DNA from 3 places in the Streptomyces sp. NPDC087263 genome. Region 1 is predicted to be linked to each of the others. Evidence: riboswitches for the same ligand, from Rfam matches in the RefSeq annotation. Region 1 holds a riboswitch; each other region holds the start of a gene.
What was found. Region 1 has a riboswitch for cyclic di-AMP ahead of ACIPC1_RS30295 (NlpC/P60 family protein). Riboswitches for the same ligand answer to the same signal wherever they lie in the genome.

Region 1 (4,259 bases):
ACGACGAAGTCCGCGGCGAGCGCGAGCCAGGCGACGGACGTCAGGGCCAGTGCGGCACGGGACAGCGTCTCGTAGCCGGTCAGATGCAACCCGAGCGAGATGATGCCGGTCGCCATGACGGCGGCACCGGCGGCCGGCGGCCACTCGGCCCACCAGGTGCGGAGCTGGGAGATGGCCGGCATGGGCCCGATGCCAAGGATCTTCGGGCGGGTTGCCCGCGGGGCACGCGCGCGCGGGATGAGGAACGGGAGAGGAAAACGCGGGGCACGCACGCGCGTGGAACACGAAAACGTGCTCCACGCGCGTGCGTGCCCCGCGGAAGGTGTCGCGCGGGCGATGGGTTACGCGGGCCGTACCACGCTGTGGATGGCCGACTCGCCGTCGTAGAAGATCGACTCCTCGCGGACGTACGCGCCCGGCTTCGGGGCGTGGATCATCATGCCGTTGCCCATGTAGAGGCCGACGTGGCTGACGTCGCCGTAGAAGAAGACCAGGTCGCCGGGCTGGGCTTCGGAGAGGGAGACGGTCGTGCCGGCGGTCACCTGGTCGTAGGTGACGCGCGGGAGGATGACGTCGGCGGCCCTCCAGGCGGCTTGGGTGAGGCCCGAGCAGTCATACGAGCCGGGGCCGGTGGCGCCCCAGACGTACGGCTTGCCGACCTGACCGCGGGCGTACGAGAGGGCCTTGGCGGCCTTCGTCGCGTACGCGGCGTCGGCGGCGGTGGCCGAGCCGGAGGAGGTGCCGGTCGTCGCGCTCGACGACGACTCCTGGGCCGCCTGTGCCGCGGCGGCTGCCTGCTGCTGCGCCAGCTCCGCCGCCTTGCGCTCGGCCGCCCTGCGCTGCTCCTCCTCGATCGCGGCGAGCCGCGCCTTCTCCTCGACGGTCAGCTGCGAGAGCAGCTCGCGCGCCTTGGCGAGCTTCTGCTGGACGTCGGTCTTGGACGCCTGTAGGGCGTTCTGCGAGGTGGTCAGCGTCTCCAGGCTCCGGGAGGCCTCCGTACGCGTCTCGGTGGCGGCGGCCTGCTCCGTGACGTAGTCGTCGACAGCCGCCTTCCGGCGGTCGGTCAGACGGCTCATCAGCTGGGTCTGGTCGAAGTAGTCCTGCGGATTGTCCGCCAGCAGGAGGGAGGCGGCGTCGGGGGTCGCGGCCCCGGTGCGGTACTGCGTCGCGGCGACCGAGCCCAGCTCCTCACGCGCGGTGTTGAGCTTCTCCGTGCGCTGGGCGACGTCGTCGAGGAGGGTGTCGACCTTCTTGCGCTGCTTGGTGGTCTTCTCCTTGGCCGCGTTGTACTTGTCGGTGGCCGATTCGGCCTGCCGGTAGAGGTCGTCGACCTTCTTCTCGACCTCTTCGAGGCTCGGCTTGGACTCTTCGGAGGGCGCGGCGTTCGCCGTCTGGGAGAGCAGGGCCACCGAAGTGAGGGCCGCCGTGGCGAGAGCGGGGGCCGTGCCCGCCACGCGCGAACCCGGGAACCATTTGCGTTGCGACGCCAAGGGAGGCGACTCCTTCCATCATCCGCCTACCGGGTTAGCTGTCGGGTTCGGGCGGGTGGTTCGGAAGGGTTGCCCTACGGTCTCTGCCCGACAAGGCAGTTGGACCGATTCACCCCAAGTTCGGTGGGTCCCCGGTTCCGGCTGCCACGAGGGCGCACCGAATTCGGCGGAGGCCACCGCGGCCCGGCGACGTTCGCCGGTGGGGGTCGGGCGGCCTGATCAGCACGCTAGCCAACTCGTGCGGCTTCTGTGAAGGTTGATGTTCGAAATGCCCGATACATTTTCGTGACCTTAGTCATGAGGTTCGTCACCCCTCGTCAATTCGGCGGGATATCGGGTGAGTTGCGCGGAGGGCGATGTCCTCGCTCTCTTTCGGGCGGTCGCGGCGGGGTGCCGCCCCGGCGGGCGTCGCCGTGAACTCGTACGGCTGGAATGTGCACGGGCGGGAATGTGCACGGGCTGGAATGCGTACGACGGGAGGGTGCATGGCGGGGAAGGCGTGCGGTTTGGCCTGGCTGGTCGCAGGCTGTAACGGTGCGGTTCCGGAGGGCCGTCGGGTCTGAGGGCCCCTCGGCCGCTGAGTACCGTCACGAGTTCTGGTCGAGTTTTCGGGGTGGCGGCGGGGTGTCAGTGGGGCCGCCTAGACTCGGAGAGCGATGAGCAGCCTCTTTGATGACAGCTTCCTGGCGGACCTCAAGCCCTCGGCGGCCCATGAGGAAGAGCCCCCGCCGCCCGAGGACGGGACGGCCGAGCCGCTTCCGGACGACCTGTTCGGCGGCCGCTTCGACGTGCCGCCGAGCCGCGACGCGTACTACCGCGACGGCGCCCCGCGCCCCGTCGTGGACGCGGCCGCGCTCCTGGACGGGCTGAACGAGAACCAGCGCGCGGCTGTGGCGCACTCCGACTCCCCCCTGCTCATCGTGGCCGGTGCGGGCTCCGGCAAGACCCGCGTGCTCACGCACCGGATCGCCTATCTGCTGGGCGAGCGCCATGTCCACCCCGGCCAGATCCTCGCGATCACCTTCACCAACAAGGCCGCGGGCGAGATGAAGGAGCGCGTCGAGCACCTCGTCGGCCCGCGCGCCAACGCCATGTGGGTGATGACCTTCCACAGCGCGTGCGTACGGATCCTGCGCCGCGAGAGCAAGAGGCTCGGCTTCACCTCGTCGTTCTCGATCTACGACGCCGCCGACAGCAAGCGGCTCATGGCCCTGGTCTGCCGTGACCTGGACCTCGATCCGAAGCGTTTCCCGCCGAAGTCCTTCAGCGCCAAGATCTCGAACCTGAAGAACGAGCTGATCGACGAGGAGGACTTCGCCGCCCAGGCCACCGACGGTTTCGAGAAGACCCTCGCCCAGGCCTACGGGATGTACCAGTCGCGGCTGCGCGAGGCCAACGCGCTCGACTTCGACGACCTGATCATGACGACGGTCAACCTGCTGCGCGCCTTCCCGGACGTCGCCGAGTACTACCACCGCCGCTTCCGGCACGTCCTGGTGGACGAGTACCAGGACACCAACCACGCGCAGTACGCCCTGGTGCGCGAACTCGTCGGCACCTCCGAGCACCCCGTGGACGTCCCGCCCAGCCAGCACGACCTGCCGCCCGCCGAGCTGTGCGTCGTGGGCGACGCCGACCAGTCGATCTACGCCTTCCGCGGTGCCACCATCCGCAACATCCTCCAGTTCGAGGAGGACTACCCGAACGCGACGACGATCCTCCTGGAGCAGAACTACCGCTCCACCCAGACGATCCTCAGCGCGGCCAACGCGGTCATCGAGCGCAACGAATCCCGCCGCCCCAAGAACCTGTGGACGAACGCGGGCGCGGGTTCGAACATCACCGGCTACGTCGCCGACACCGAGCACGACGAGGCCCAGTTCGTCGCCGACGAAATAGACCGTCTCACCGACGCGGGCGACGCCAAGGCGGGCGATGTCGCGGTCTTCTACCGTACGAACGCCCAGTCCCGTGTCTTCGAAGAGGTCTTCATCCGCGTCGGCCTGCCCTACAAGGTCGTCGGCGGTGTCCGCTTCTACGAGCGCAAGGAGGTCCGGGACGTCCTCGCCTATCTGCGGGTGCTGTCGAACCCGGAGGACTCCGTTCCCATGCGCCGGATTCTCAACGTCCCCAAGCGCGGTATCGGTGACCGCGCCGAGGCGATGATCGACGCCCTCTCGCAGCGTGAGAAGATCAGTTTCCCGCAGGCGCTGCGACGCGTGGACGAGGCCTACGGAATGGCGGCCCGCTCCACGAACGCGGTCAAGCGGTTCAACACGCTGATGGAGGACCTGCGGACGATCGTGGAGTCGGGCGCGGGCCCGGCCACCGTCCTGGAGGCCGTACTCGAACGCACCGGCTACCTCGCCGAGTTGCAGGCGTCCACCGATCCACAGGACGAGACCCGGATCGAGAACCTTCAGGAACTCGCCGCCGTCGCCCTGGAGTTCGAGCAGGAGACCGGTGAGGGCGAGACCCCGGCCGGCCTCGCTGCCTTCCTTGAGCGGGTCGCGCTCGTCGCCGACTCCGACCAGATCCCCGACGAGGAGGACGGCAACGGCGTCATCACCCTCATGACCCTGCACACCGCCAAGGGCCTTGAGTTTCCCGTGGTGTTCCTCACGGGTATGGAGGACGGCGTCTTCCCGCACATGCGCGCGCTGGGCCAGGTCAAGGAGCTGGAGGAGGAGCGGCGCCTTGCGTACGTCGGCATCACGCGCGCGCGGGAGCGGCTGTATCTGACGCGGTCGTCCCTGCGCAGTGCGTGGG
Region 2 (4,259 bases), on a different contig from region 1:
GGCTCCGGCGGGCTGACAGCGACCGAGCACCGCCTGGCCAACGGCCTGCGCGTGGTGCTCTCCGAGGACCACCTGACCCCGGTCGCCGCGGTGTGCCTCTGGTACGACGTCGGCTCGCGCCACGAGGTCAAGGGGCGTACCGGCCTCGCCCACCTCTTCGAGCACCTGATGTTCCAGGGCTCGGGCCAGGTGAAGGGCAACGGCCACTTCGAGCTGGTCCAGGGAGCCGGTGGTTCGCTGAACGGCACCACCAGCTTCGAGCGCACCAACTACTTCGAGACCATGCCCACGCACCAGCTGGAGCTCGCCCTCTGGCTGGAGGCCGACCGCATGGGCTCGCTGCTCGCCGCGCTCGACGAGGAGTCCATGGAGAACCAGCGGGACGTCGTCAAGAACGAGCGGCGCCAGCGCTACGACAACGTCCCCTACGGGACCGCGTTCGAGAAGCTGACCGCGCTCGCGTACCCCGAGGGCCACCCGTACCACCACACGCCGATCGGGTCGATGGCCGACCTGGACGCGGCCACCCTGGAGGACGCCCGCGCGTTCTTCCGCACCTACTACGCGCCCAACAACGCGGTGCTGTCGGTCGTCGGGGACATCGACCCCGAGCAGACCCTCGCCTGGGTCGAGAGGTACTTCGGCTCGATCGCCGGGCACGACGGCAAGCCCGCGCCGCGTGACGGCGCCCTGCCGGACACCATGGGCGAGGAACTGCGCGAGGTCCTTGAAGAAGAGGTCCCCTCACGCGCGTTGATGGCCGCCTACCGGCTCCCGGAGGACGGCACGCGCGCGAGTGACGCGGCCGACCTGGCGCTCACCGTCCTCGGCGGCGGCGAGTCGTCCCGGCTCTACAACCGGCTGGTACGCCGCGACCGCACCGCGGTGGCGGCCGGGTTCGGCCTGCTGCGGCTCGCCGGAGCGCCCTCCCTGGGGTGGCTCGACGTGAAGACCTCCGGTGACTTCGAGATCCCCGTCATCGAGGCCGCCGTGGACGAGGAGCTCGCCCGGTTCGCCGAGGAGGGCCCCACCGCCGAGGAGATGGAGCGCGCCCAGGCCCAGTTGGAGCGCGAGTGGCTGGACCGGCTCGGCACGGTCGCGGGCCGCGCCGACGAACTGTGCCGGTACGCCGTCCTGTTCGGCGACCCGCAGCTCGCCCTGACCGCCGTACAGCGCGTCCTGGACATCACCGCCGAGGAGGTCCAGGAGGTCGCCAAGTCCCGCCTGCGCCCCGACAACCGCGCGGTGCTGGTCTACGAACCGATCGCCGCTGAAGACGCCGAAGACGCTGAAGACACCGACGAGGAGGCGGCGAAGTGACCGAGCTCGCCACCATGGAGTTCCACCCCCAGCCGCAGGCCGGCGAGGCCAGGCCGTGGGCCTTTCCCGCACCGGACAGGGGCACCCTGGGCAACGGCCTGACCGTGCTGCGCTGCCACCGCCCCGGCCAGCAGGTCGTCGCCGTGGAGGTGCTGCTCGCCGCGCCGCTGGATGCCGAGCCCGCGGGCCTCGACGGTATCGCCACGATCATGGCGCGGGCCTTCTCCGAAGGCACCGACAAGCTCTCCGCCGAGGAGTTCGCCGCAGAGCTGGAGCGCTGCGGCGCCACGCTCGACGCGTATGCCGACCACCCCGGCGTACGTCTGTCGCTCGAAGTCCCCGTATCGCGCCTCTCCAAGGCCCTCGATCTGCTCGCCGACGCCCTGAGGGCACCGGCGTTCGCGGACAGCGAGGTCGAGCGGCTGGTGCGAAATCGACTGGACGAGATCCCGCACGAGACCGCCAACCCGGGCCGCCGCGCCGCGAAGGAGCTCTCCAAGGAGCTGTTCCCGGCCACATCGCGCATGTCGCGCCCGCGCCAGGGCACCGAGGGGACGGTCACGGCGATCGACTCGGCGGGCGTACGCGCCTTCTACGAGAAGCATGTCCGCCCCGCCACGGCCACCGCGGTGATCGTCGGCGACCTCACCGGAGTCGACCTCGACGCGCTGCTCGCCGACACGCTCGGCGCCTGGACCGGCTCGTCCGCCGAGCCGCTCCCCGTGCCGCCGGTGACCGCCGACGACACCGGCCGGGTCGTCATCGTGGACCGCCCCGGCGCCGTCCAGACCCAGCTGCTCATCGGCCGTGTCGGCGCCGACCGGCACGAGCGTGTGTGGCCCGCCCAGGTCCTCGGCACGTACTGCCTCGGCGGCACCCTCACCTCGCGCCTGGACCGCGTCCTGCGCGAGGAAAAGGGTTACACCTACGGTGTGCGGGCGTTCGGCCAGGTGCTGCGCTCGGCCCCGGACGGTACGGGCATCGCGATGCTCGCCATCAGCGGCTCCGTGGACACCCCGAACACCGGCCCGGCGCTCGAGGACCTCTGGAAGGTGCTGCGGACCCTTGCCGCGGAGGGCCTGACAGACGCCGAGCGTGATGTCGCCGTACAGAACCTGGTGGGCGTGGCGCCCCTCAAGTTCGAGACGGCGGCGGCCGTCGCGGGCACGCTGGCCGACCAGGTCGAGCAGCACCTGCCGGACGACTACCAGGCGACGCTGTACCGGCAGCTCGCCGCCACCGGCACGGTGGAGGCCACCGCGGCCGCCGTGAGCGCCTTCCCCGTGGACCGGCTGGTGACCGTCCTGGTGGGCGACGCCGCGCAGATCGAGGAGCCCGTCAAGGCCCTCGGAATCGGTGAAGTGACCGTCGTTCCGGCGGAGTAGGACAGCAGCTCCCCTGGGGGCCCAGGAGACCACAGAGTCTCCTGGGCCCCCATTTGTCCGTATTGATAGGGAGGTTGCCTGTCTGCCCTGTGGCATGCGCTACAAAAGGCGTGATCCGTTTGTCGATTGAAAGATGTCCCGTTTAGCGTCGGTCCGGCTGTTCGTCAGGCAGTGCGCCGCGCCCGCGGCACCGGACAGTCATCGCCGAGTCCCCGTACGGCGCGAGCCAGGGGAGCCGGGGACCCATACGTAGTCCCTGGGGTGAATCGGACGCCCTCTTCGGAGGTGGTCCGTAGGAGACCTTCCTGCTCCGAACCCGTCAGCTAACCCGGTAGGCGAGAAGGAAGGAAAGGATCAGCCCCTACATGGCGTTCACCTGTGGCACAGGCAGGCACCGTCGCCCGAGCCGCGTGAAGCGCACGACCACGAACGCCCTCGGCGTCGCGGCGCTCACCACGACCGGTGTCCTCGGCACCCTGGCCGCCCCGGCGCTCGCCGCGGACAACTCCGTCGAGCAGACCGGTCTGACCCAGGCCGTCGAGATCGGTCACTCGATCGCCGACCAGATCGACGCGCAGGCCGCCGCCCAGCAGCAGGCCGCCGACGAGGCCGCCGCGCAGAAGAAGGCCGATGCGGCCGCCGAGAAGAAGGCCGAGGAGGAGCGCGAGGCCAAGGAACGCGCCGCCCGCGCGGCCGAGCGCAAGCGCCTCAACACCTTCGTCGCGCCGATCACCGGCTCGTACATCTCCACCGGCTACAAGACCGGCGGCAGCCTCTGGTCGTCCGGCAGTCACACCGGCGTCGACTTCCACGCCGCGTCCGGGACCTCGGTCCACGCGGTCGGCTCCGGCACGGTCGTCACGGCCGGCTGGGGCGGCGCGTACGGCAACCAGATCGTCCTCAGGATGAACGACGGTACCTACACGATGTACGGCCACCTGTCGTCCATCGGTGTCTCCGTGGGCCAGACGGTCACCCCGGGTCAGCAAATAGGCCTCTCCGGGGCCACCGGCAACACCACCGGGCCGCACCTCCACTTCGAGGCCCGCACGACCGCCGAGTACGGCTCGGACATCGACCCCGTCGCATACCTCCGTTCGCACGGCGTGAACGTTTGACACGGACGCGGCGTGTGAACGTCCGATCACTCGCATAGGTACTTCACAAGGTCCCGGCCCGAACGAGCCGGGACCTTGTCGTTTCGAACCGTTTCGAACGACTACCTGTCCAAAAAATATCCATGGATTTCGGTCCGCCATCGGAAATTCCGAGTCTCTGCAATAGAGTCACTGAACAAGCGCCAATCGACGGCGTTTCACGGGGATTAAAGCGGAGGTCCGGTATGCGTGTTCCTGCGCACTCGGTATGCACAGCGATCCGCGACGACATCGTCGCGGGTGTCTACGAGCGTGGCAGCCGGCTCACCGAGGAACTGCTGGCGCGCCGCTACGGCGTCTCGCGCGTCCCCGTACGCGAGGCACTGCGCACCCTGGAGGCCGAGGGCTTCGTGGTCACCCGGCGGCACGCGGGCGCGTGCGTCGCGGAGCCGACCGA
Region 3 (4,259 bases), on a different contig from region 1:
CCCGGGCTGCCGCGCCCGCGTCGAGTACGTGGTCGCCGAGGCGGACTCCGACGGTTCGACCGGTCGGGGCGGCCGGGTCGTTCGGGTCGTTCGGGGTGCGGGCGTTCAAGGAGAACACCCCGTACGGCAGGTTGTGGGGGCCGAAGGGATCGCCTTCGGGGACGTCGAAGGAGGGCATCGGGTGCTGCCTCGCTCTCGTGGCTTGCGGGCGTACTCGCCATGCGGGACGTGCGTTCTGCTTGGTCGCGGAACACGTTACGGGGGGTGAACTTGGTGGGGCCGCGACTGGAGGGTTCGTAATGCCCTATAAGTCTCGTTCGGCTGTGTCGAGTTGCGCTGCCCACTGCGATCCGGAGGGCGGCCGACTGGACTTCGTGCCGTTCGTGGCGCTTGTCACCCCCGTGCGGTGAACGGCGTTGCTGACGGGATACCGGACGTCGTCCGGTTCACGCCGGGCCGATGTGTCGTTCGATCCGTATTCTTCGGATCATGGCCGCTCCGACTGCATATTCACTTATCGCCACCGACCTGGACGGAACGCTGCTGCGCGGCGACGACACGCTCTCCGAACGGTCGCGGGCCGCGTTGGCGAAGGCCACGGCCAAGGGTGCTCGGCATCTGGTGGTGACGGGTCGGCCCGCGCCGAGAGTGCGGCCGCTGCTCGACGAACTCGGCAGCCAGGGGCTGGCGGTGTGCGGGCAGGGGGCACAGTTGTACGACGCGGGGGCGGACCGTCTGCTGTGGTCGGTGGCCCTGGACAGGGAGCTGGCCGAGACGGCGCTCGGCAAGATCGAGGCGGAGGTCGGGCAGGTCTACGCGGCCGTGGACCAGGACGGGGTGGACGGGCTCACGCTCATCGAGCCGGGGTATGTGATGCCGCATCCGACGCTCCCGGCGGTGCGGGTGCAGCGGCGTGACGACCTGTGGGCGGAACCGATCAGCAAGGTGTTGCTCCGTCACCCCTACCTGTCCGACGACGAGTTGGCGATGACGGCGCGTGCGGTGGCCGGTTCGCTGGCGACCGTCACCATGTCGGGGCCGGGGACGGTCGAACTCCAGCCATGCGGCGTGACCAAGGCGACGGGTCTGGCCCTCGCCGCCCGTCACCTCGGCCTCACCTCCTCCGCCACCATCGCTTTCGGCGACATGCCCAACGACATCCCGATGTTCGACTGGGCCGCGCGGGGCGTGGCCATGGCCAATGCCCACCCGGAGCTGAAGGCGATGGCGGACGAGGTGACGCTGTCGAACGAGGAGGACGGGATCGCGGTGGTGTTGGAGCGGCTCTTCGGCTAGCGGCCCTGGGTGTTCGGCTCGGATGCCCGCCCGGTTGTCGGTGCGTCTGCCCTTGGCGGGTGCCTGTGCCCGGTTGTCGGTACGGCTGCCCGGGTGCCTGTGCCCGGTGGTCGGTACAGCTGCCGGGTGCCCGTGCCCGTGCCCGGGTGTCGCTACGGCTGCCCGGTTGGCGGGCGGTTGTCGGTACGGCTGCTCAGTCGGCGGTGTGTCTGCCCCGGGCGCCCGCTTGCCCGGGGCAGACACCACCCACAGTCATACGTCCGAACTGCCCCGTCAGTAGGCCCCGTTGACGTTGTCGATCGAGCCGTACTTCGCCGCGGCGTAGTTGCAGGCCGCCGTGATGTTCGCGACCGGGTCGTAGGGGTCCATCGACGTGCCGGCCACGTGGTAGGCGGCGAAGGTCGGGTCGATGACCTGGAGAAGGCCCTTGGAGGGGGTGCCCGCGGCGGCGTTGGAGTCCCAGTTGTTGATGGCGGCGGGGTTGCCCGCGGACTCGCGGATGATGTTGCGGTAGATGCCGTCGTAGGTGCCCGGAATCCCGGACTGGGCCATGACGGCCAGGGATTCCTTGATCCAGCCGTCGAGATCGTTGCTGTAGGTCGCGGGAACCGCCGCGGACTTGGTGGTCGAAGCGGTCGACTCCGCGGACTTCGTGGACGTCTGGGTGGTTTTCGTCGTGCCCACGGTCAGAGTGGTGCCCGGGCGAAGCAGCGCCGGGTCGGAGCCGATGACCGCGGCGTTGGCCTTGTAGAGCGCCTGCCAGCCGGCGTCCTTGGTGTGCTCCCGCGCGATCTTGGACAGGGTGTCGCCCGAGACGACCTTGTACGTGACGAGCTTGACGTCGGGGACGGCGGCCGGAGCGGCCTTCGTCGCGGCGGTTGCCTGAGCCGGAACGCTGGTCGCGGTGGCGGCGTGCGCGCCGGTCGCGCTCACCAGGGGGAGTGCGAGCGCGGCTCCGCCCGTTCCGGCGGCGACCATGCCGCGGGTGAGGTTGCTGGTCCTGGGGCGGCGGTGCTTGCCTCGTGCGGGCATGACGAAATTCCTCTCCGGCGCCTGCGAGGTGAGCTGTCGGGTTCGGGCGGGAGCTGCCCGGCCGCATGGGTGGGTGCGGCTTCACCCCTAGCCGTTCCGGTGTCCGGATCGGCGGCTTACCTGGGTCCCCCGCTCCTGCCGTGAGCGTGTGGATGGGTGGGGTTCCAGGCGGCGGCAGGATTCGGCGTTCCACCTGGATCGACGTGAACGTATGCGAGAGCACATGTCTGGAACAAGGCCCGATTTGACGCCGTAGATCGCTTTCGCCTGCACACACAACAGGGTGAATCGCCCGATTGTGTCCGGAATATGAAACTCAACTTGCCTTTCGCGAATGGGCAATTGTGAGGCATTCCGAGACGGACCGAGACGTCGATCTTGTGTGGACGTGACTCATTTCACGCGACCAAGCATGAACAAAGCGGCACCGCAGGCAATCAAGGTGCAATACGGGCAACCCGCGAGGGCTGCCGACCGCAGCGCTACCCCACCGTCCGCGGGATCCTCTTCTCCCACGTCCGGTGGAAAACCACCTCGTCCCCGTCCCGGCAGATCACCTCGTTCGAGGTGATGAAGTCATCGCCGTCGCAGGTGATTTCGGAGCGGGTCTCTACCCTCGCGTCCCATGCCGACTCCGGGCGGTGCAGCCGGATCGACCACGTCGAGCGCGTGCGGGCCGACAGCGGATCCGACTCGTTGATCGTGTACGTCTCCAGCGCGTCCTCCGTGAATTCGAGACCGTCGGGATAGACGCGGGTGCCGCCGTAGTGGGGGTCGACTTCGAGGCGCCACTCGCCCTTGGCCACATCGCGCACGACGAGGCGTTCGGGGCGGGGTTCGTCCAGAGTCGCCGGCACGACCACTCCCAGGGGTGCGGACTCCTCCGGCTCCTCGAAGGCGATCGGGAACGTCGACTGCCTTGCCCGTACGGGGAGTTCGAGTGCGCTGCCCGCAGGGTCCAGGGTGAAGCCCGCCTCCGAGCCCGGCTGGGGCCAGATCCAGGGCCAGTACGCGGAGGAGACCGCGAGCCGGATCCGGTGACCGGGCGGGAACGAGTAACCGATGCCGTTCAGCTCGAAGACCACGTCCTCCGTGGAGCCCGGCTTCCAGGGAACCGCCCGGTCACGGCCATGGCGCGCCGACAGGTTCAGTACGCCTCGGGTGACGAGGGTGGAGGAGCCGTCGGGGGCCATGTCGCAGAGCCGGGCGATCACTTGGCCGCGTTCAGCCTCCGACGTCAGTCGCAATCGCACCTTCGGGCGGCCCAACACCCATGTCTCCTCCGGGACTTCGAACTCGAAGTACGCCGACCGTCCGTCCTCCTCCCGCTGGTCCGGCGGCAGATCCGCGTCGTTCCCGAAGGGGAAGAAGCGGCCCGCGTCGACACCCGTGTGCTGCGGCGAGCGGACCAGTACCGGTGCGCCCCGGAGGCCGTACGAGATGGGTGTCACGGAGGGGGACGGCCAGACCTCGTCGCCCACCCAGCGGCCCGGCAAGGTGTCGTACACCGTTGCCGGAGGGTGCGCGTCCATGACGTACGAGCGCAGGAGCGGCTCGGACATCACTCCTGTGTTCCCGTCCATCACTCCGCTGTCCCCGTCGCGCAGCCAGTGGTCCCACCAGCGCAGGGTCTCCTGGAGGAAGCCGATCGCGGGGCCCGGCGGCAGGCCCCGGTCGGGGTACTGGTGCGACCAGGGGCCGATCAGGCCTCGTACGCGATCCGGTGGCAGGTTCTCGACCAGCCGCAACACCGTGTCGCGGTACGGGTCGTGCCAGCCGCCCACCGCGAGGACGGCGGCCTGGATGGCGCCGTAGTCCTCGCAGACGCTGCCGTGCTTCCAGTACGCGTCCCGGGTCTGGTGGGACAGCCAGGTGTGGAGGTACGGCTCCACCGCCGCCAGGCGTTTCACCCACAGGTCGTGCCACATCAC

Region 2: it holds a riboswitch for cyclic di-AMP, as region 1 does, so the genes downstream of both, ACIPC1_RS22160 (M23 family metallopeptidase) here and ACIPC1_RS30295 (NlpC/P60 family protein) in region 1, are expected to answer to the same signal.
Region 3: it holds a riboswitch for cyclic di-AMP, as region 1 does, so the genes downstream of both, ACIPC1_RS35335 (LysM peptidoglycan-binding domain-containing protein) here and ACIPC1_RS30295 (NlpC/P60 family protein) in region 1, are expected to answer to the same signal.

Annotation. Positions count from the first base shown of each region.
Region 1 covers NZ_JBIUYT010000010.1:137,587-141,845, reverse strand. Annotated here, with positions in the region: gene ACIPC1_RS30300 (tellurite resistance/C4-dicarboxylate transporter family protein) at 1-182, opposite strand, end outside; gene ACIPC1_RS30295 (NlpC/P60 family protein) at 342-1,490, opposite strand; cyclic di-AMP (ydaO/yuaA leader) riboswitch at 1,498-1,669, opposite strand; gene pcrA (DNA helicase PcrA) at 2,147-4,259, shown strand, end outside.
Region 2 covers NZ_JBIUYT010000006.1:433,948-438,206, reverse strand. Annotated here, with positions in the region: gene ACIPC1_RS22170 (M16 family metallopeptidase) at 1-1,320, shown strand, start outside; gene ACIPC1_RS22165 (M16 family metallopeptidase) at 1,317-2,705, shown strand; cyclic di-AMP (ydaO/yuaA leader) riboswitch at 2,898-3,058, shown strand; gene ACIPC1_RS22160 (M23 family metallopeptidase) at 3,071-3,823, shown strand; gene ACIPC1_RS22155 (GntR family transcriptional regulator) at 4,048-4,259, shown strand, end outside.
Region 3 covers NZ_JBIUYT010000013.1:263,905-268,163, forward strand. Annotated here, with positions in the region: gene fahA (fumarylacetoacetase) at 1-178, opposite strand, end outside; gene ACIPC1_RS35330 (HAD family hydrolase) at 490-1,296, shown strand; gene ACIPC1_RS35335 (LysM peptidoglycan-binding domain-containing protein) at 1,570-2,328, opposite strand; cyclic di-AMP (ydaO/yuaA leader) riboswitch at 2,332-2,525, opposite strand; gene ACIPC1_RS35340 (CocE/NonD family hydrolase) at 2,811-4,259, opposite strand, start outside.